Regions from separate parts of the Pelotomaculum schinkii genome, predicted to be linked through region 2. Evidence: riboswitches for the same ligand, from Rfam matches in the RefSeq annotation. Region 2 holds a riboswitch; the other holds the start of a gene.
What was found. A riboswitch is a leader RNA that binds a small molecule or an ion and turns the genes downstream of it on or off. The one in region 2 is predicted to bind molybdenum cofactor.
Positions count from the first base shown of each region.

Region 1: it holds a riboswitch for molybdenum cofactor, as region 2 does, so the genes downstream of both, Psch_RS18720 (molybdopterin-dependent oxidoreductase) here and Psch_RS08015 (RCC1 domain-containing protein) in region 2, are expected to answer to the same signal.

Region 1 covers NZ_QFGA01000003.1:509,602-512,713, reverse strand. Annotated here, with positions in the region: gene Psch_RS18730 (acyl CoA:acetate/3-ketoacid CoA transferase) at 1-482, shown strand, start outside; gene Psch_RS18725 (aldehyde dehydrogenase family protein) at 506-778, shown strand; molybdenum cofactor riboswitch at 1,471-1,591, shown strand; gene Psch_RS18720 (molybdopterin-dependent oxidoreductase) at 1,704-3,112, shown strand, end outside.
Region 2 covers NZ_QFGA01000001.1:1,720,883-1,723,994, reverse strand. Annotated here, with positions in the region: gene Psch_RS08025 (4Fe-4S binding protein) at 1-541, shown strand, start outside; gene Psch_RS08020 (molybdopterin-dependent oxidoreductase) at 622-1,137, shown strand; molybdenum cofactor riboswitch at 1,168-1,284, shown strand; gene Psch_RS08015 (RCC1 domain-containing protein) at 1,602-3,112, shown strand, end outside.

The DNA.
Region 1 (3,112 bases), on a different contig from region 2:
GCGGTGTAGATATTGCCTTCCTGGGCATGGCGGAGATGGACAGCGAGGGTAATATCAATGTCAGTAAATTTGGGCCACGTATTACAGGTTGCGGCGGCTTTATCAACATCACTCAGAATGCCAAAAAAGTGGTATTTTGCGGTACGTTTAAAGCTGGGAAGTTAAAAGTTGGTTTTGACGGGGGTAAGCTAAATATTATTAACGAAGGTAAAGTAATGAAACTGGTGCCAAAAGTTGAACAGATTACTTTTAGCGGTTCCTACGCCCGCCAGACTGGTCAAAAGGTGCTTTATGTAACCGAAAGGGCAACCTTTGAGTTGACAGCGGAAGGTGTCATGCTTACTGAAATAGCGCCGGGGATTGATCTTGAGCGTGATGTGCTACAGCAAATGGCCTTTAAACCATTAATTTCGCCCTCATTACGAACCATGGATAATAGAATCTTCCTTATTGCCCCCATGGGAATAAAACATAATCAATAATCCGAAGATTAAGGAGTAAAATCATGCCCACCGTGCCTGTTACCGCTGGCGAGGTCAATGAGGCGAACAAGGTTGCAAAGACTGTCTTCCCTGTATGGTTAACTACACCCTCAGGGAAAGAGTTAATATTTAAATTTAAGGCTATCCTGGACAACTATTTGGAAGAATTGACCTTACTCTTGGCAGAAGAACTGGGGAAAAATCTTGAAGAAGCCGGCGGAGACACTCTTAAGGCCATTGAAGTTATAAAACAATCTTTGACCAAACCAAGCCGGGTATATCATTGGGGAGTCTGAAATATTGGGGCGGTTAATGTGTGCATATCCGTTCCCATCTCTGATTTTCCATAAGATATAATCAAATAAAGCTTATTTTTGGCAATAGCATTAAAAGACAACTAATCTAAATAAGCTGCCCTATTATCATAAACCTGCGCCAAAATTTTTAATCTGATTTAGGCGTGGGTTTTTTTGCCCTTATTATTGCTCCAGCGCTAGTAGTTCTTATGAAAAAATTTCCTTTACGTAAACTTTTCTCCGTGCTTCCATTAGTCTGGAATTTTTCTTGTTTTTCGTAATCTAACAAAATGCATGAGATATCAAACCATATCTTGTTTCCTTTTCCGGCAACCCGGAAACAGAACAACAAATCAGCCCAAAATAAAATGGCATGATATTTGCTCTATTTAAAATCATAAAAATGCTCTGACAAAGGGGGGACAAAAATGACAACCTTCAAATTAAACATGGAACATACTGTATTTTATTGATTTTTGCAGTGAACTGTTAAAGTAACGGTATAAAAGTCGGGCTCGTAGACGAAGTAGAGGTTGCACTCAGGAAGCCAGTTTCAAGGTTGTGGATTTTTGACTAATAAAGGAGTGTTATGGATGTCAACGGCTTTTGGATATTGGGGTAAAGTACTTGAAATAGATCTAAAATCCCAAACAACTAAAGAGGTTCGTCTATAGACATATAAAACGTATAACTTAATATCATAAGTCCGAGTTTACAAGGCTGTCAACGAGAGTTAATGCCGAGTTAACCATTGGGTGAAAAGGGAAACTTTTTTGCCTCCCGTGTTTGGAAAGGGCTGGGTTAACAGTGTATCTACATAGATACAATTGTTTACTAATGCAAACTGTGTTTCTTTGCGTATTAACGGACTAAGGCCTTGTTTTAGTCCGTTTTTATTTTTTAAAAAACGAAAGGTGGTTAATCAATGGGTTTACAGAAGCTGTGGCTCAAAATCAATGGTGCTGACAGAATGGTCGTTTGCGACACTGAGGAGTCTCTTGCAAGAGTACTCAGACGGCAGGGACTGACTGGCGTCAAGGTGGGCTGCGATGCCGGCCAGTGTGGAACATGTTCAGTTATACTCAATGGCGAACTTGCCAGATCATGCGTCAAGCAAATGAAGACCATCGCTGATCGCTCTAAAATCACTACAATTGAGGGTATAGGTACACCTAACAATCTTGATCCGCTCCAGCAAGCGTGGATAACATATGGCGGAATACAGTGCGGTTTCTGCACACCGGGATTCATCGTTTCTGCAAAAGCGCTATTGGACAAGAACCCCAACCCAACAAGGCAAGAAGTACGTGCATGGTTCACGAAGAACAGGAACATCTGCCGCTGCACAGGTTACAAGCCTCTGGTAGATGCAACGATGGCAGCTGCAAAGGTAATGCGCGGTGAAGCAACGATGGATGATATAACTTATAAGGTTCCGGCCGACGGAAAAATATACGGTACGCGTTTCCCAAGACGCGAAAGCGGTATAGCCAGGGTAACCGGTCTTGCCAACTATGGTGATGACATGTCTCTGCAAATGCCTGAAGATACGCTGCATCTTGCATTGGTCATCCCTGATGTGGCACATGCCAAGATCAAGAGCGTGGACTATTCTGAAGCTCTCAAGATGACAGGAGTAGCGGGCGTGGTCACGGCTAAGGACGTAAAAGGCACCAACCGCATAGCATTTCCGATAGGACATCCGCGGGCTGAATGCACCGGCCTTGAACGCCCTATAATCTGCGATGAAAAAATATTTAAGATCGGTGATGTTGTTGCAGTAGTTGCTGCAGACACACGCGATCACGCACGCGCTGCAGCAAAGGCAGTCAAAGTGGATTACGAACAACTGCCGCAGTATCTGAATCAGCTTGAAGCGATAATGCCCGATTCTGTGCAGATTCATGAGGGTGCGAACAACATCTACCTCAAGTGGCCGCTCAAAAAGGGCGCAGATACAAAGGAAATAGTAGAGAAAGCCGAAAATGTCGTCGAAGGCAGCTTCTATACGCAGAGAGAACCTCACCTGGCGCTGGAGCCTGACTGTGCGCAGGCATATATAGGTGATGACGGCATGCTGACAATACAGTACAAGAGCCAGTTCCTTTATGGAAATATAAACATGATCGCTGCCGGCATCGGTGTACCGGCCGAAAATATCAGGATTATACAAAATGAAACAGGTGGATCATTCGGATATTCCGTTTCACCTGTAACGCCGGCATATGCAGCGGTTTGTGCTCTGGCGCTGGGCAGGCCGGTATCGATCGTACTGACTTATCCTGAACACCAGATAGTGACGGGCAAACGTTCGGCGTCAAATTCCAATGTGCG
Region 2 (3,112 bases):
GAAGTTAATAAAACTCGTCTATTTAAAATACGTCGTGCTGGTCCTGTTTGTGCTCCTGTTCCCGGCCCTTGGTCTGACTTATTTGAGCGGCTCGACCTTCTGCAAGTATTTATGCCCGGTGGAGACGCTGGAAGCGTACCTGCCCTTAATGGCGTTACAACCTTCCCTGATGACAACGGCAGGTGTCTTGTTCAAGTGGAAGCTGGTTTTGCTTGCCGTCGCGGTTTTGCCGTCCATGATCATCTTCAGGCCTTTTTGCAGGTTTATTTGCCCGCTCGGAGCGGTCTATGCCCTCCTGAACCGGCTAAGCCTGCTGAGGTTCGAAATCAATAGGGATAACTGCAAAAAGTGCGGAGGCTGTCAAGAGCAATGTGAGTTGGGGATAGACATATACAACAACCCCAATAGTCCGGAATGCGTCCGCTGCATGCAGTGTTTTGCGGGTTGCCGGGACGGCCTGTTGGGCATCAAGGCAGGTATTGGCGAAAAAACGCTTAGGCTAAAGAAAAAGCTGGACCAGAATAAAGGCTTCAGGATGTAACCAAAGGTTTAAGACAGGCAAGGGGATGGTTCTCCTGTCTCATCCGGCCAAAACCGGCTATGCTTGGGAGGGTATTGTTGATGGAGAGTAAGGCTGTTGACCAAAAGAAGATCCTCTATGCGGTGATTGCATTACTGGTCATTATTATTGTGGTATTTGCGTTTTTGAACCGCGGCGATGAAAACCTGCAGGAAGGCCAAATCTTAGTTAAGACAGGAGATAATGTTATCGGCGTCCTGACAGTTGCCGATCTTCAGAAACTGCCGGCGGCGCAGAAGAAAATGGTGATTCAGTCCACCTCCGGCATGACCAAACATGAGTTTACAGGCGCCCCGCTGCTGGACGCCTTAAACAGCATCGATCCGGGTCTGTCCCAAAAATGTACCAGGATCATAACCAGAGGCATCGACAACTACACCTCCGGGGTGAACATGTCTGAAGTCCTGCGGCCGAATAATGTGTTCATTGTTTACGCCGACCACGGTGAACCGTTAAAAACCAAGACCGGCGGGGAGGGCGCTATGCGCATCATTATTTACCAGGATGAGTTCGGACAGCGCTTTACCAATTTTCTCACAAGCCTGGAACTGCAGTAGAAGTAAATATGCATGACTGAGTTCACAAAAATAAGTATGTTTTTCCGAGCCGCATGACCTAAGGGAGACTATGGTTATCGGCCTCACAGGGTACGCCGGGAAACTGCCGTGCCTCCCATTGAGGAAAGGAAACATAAGCTGCCGGACTTTAAAGCTTTGTCCCTTTCAACCAATGGGACAAAGCTTTTTTGCTTTACAAATCTTTCCGGCTACCCGTAGCCGGGACAAGCAGGAGGTGACCGGTTTTTTCTCCAAAGTACAGGGGTTCAGCGCCGACAGGCCATTTGACGAAGGGGGTGTTGAGAATGCTGGACTGATGCCATATGGCAGATGGTGTAACGGAGGCTGAAAACTATTAAGTCTTTGGGGCTACTCTGATGTGCGAGTTGAGAGAGGAGAAGTGGTTTGTTGTAAATGTTTCTCAGCAGTGTGACTATTATTTGTTGAAACAAGGAGGGAATTCCATGCGTATAAGGAGCAGTTGGGTATTTAAGCTTTTTCTGACCGTCTTCAGCGTGCTGTTGCTTGCCGGTACGGTTAGTCTGATGGCGCCCGCGGACGCCCTGGCCGCCGGGGGTGACATTATAATATCGGGGCCCGGGCTGAACGGCCCCGTGCCCGTAACCATTACCCAAAACCAGCTCCGGGGTACGGAGTCAGTATCAGAAGGGGTTTATTTACAACAACAAGACGTAATCTACAGCACTATTAACACCTGGCCCACCAAGAGCTGGTACAGGGGGCAGGGCGTCAAACTGACCGACCTGCTTGATTTAGCCGGGGGACTCAAGCCGGAAGCCACACAGATCAGATTTACTTCCGGAGACAATTTTAGAGTTACCTTTACGGTGGAGGAGTTATTAAACGCCCCCCGGTATCGTTTCCCTAATTTTATGAGCAGCGGCCTTCCCGGCCATCTTCCCGGTGACCCGTCGGGTAAAGTATTAGTGGATACCATCATCGCGCACAGAAGTTTCTCTGCTCAAAGTTATAACGATATCCTGGTTGCGGACAACTTTAGCCGTTCGGACGCAAACCATTTGCTGTACGGGCAGCGGGCGGTAACCCAGCAGACCAACGCCAGGTTTGCCAAATTGGTAGTAAAAATCGAGGTGCTCACCGATCCCGTGCCCAAATGGGATAATCCCACGGTCAATCCGGCGCCTGGAGAGGTACCCGCAGGGACCATGGTGGAAATGCACAGTCCCTTCGACGATGAAGACAAGGTTCATTACACCCTGGACGGCAGCGACCCGACCATAGACAGCCCCATGTATAACTGGATTGCCATGCGTTGGTGGTCGTCGCGAAGCGATGATTTGGACGAAATAAACCACAAAATCGGCCCCCTTAACAGCGACACCACCATCAAAGCCGTCGTCATCGGTCCCGGCCGGTCGGACAGCGAGATCGTCACTAAAGAATACCTGGTCCCGTTCGGCTCCGCCGGCGCAGGCGACATGGTTTACGTGGCCGGGAAAGATCGGCATACTGTCGCGATCAAGAACGACGGTACGGTCTGGGCCTGGGGTGACGGCGCCCAGGGCAAGCTTGGTGACGGCAGTACTGAAACTAAATACACACCGGTGCAGGTCTCCAGCTTAACGGAGGTCACGGCGGCGGCGCCCGGTTACAACCATACTTTGGCCCTGAAGGACGACGGTACGGTTTGGGCCTGGGGCTATAATTTGTATGGACAGCTGGGCAACGGTGTCAGCGGTACATCCGGAACCAGGACTGTCCCGGAACAGGTTTACGGATTGACCGGGGTCCAGGCTATTGCAGCCGGGGACGGTTTTTCTCTGGCCCTTAAAAACGACGGTACGGTCTGGGCCTGGGGCAAAAATAGCTATGGACAGTTGGGTATCGGCGCCGGAGGTTCAAGAACTGTTGCGGAGCAGGTCTACGGCCTGACTGATGTCCAGGCTATTGCAGCCGGTAAGGAGCATGCTCTGGCCCTTAAAAACGACGGCAC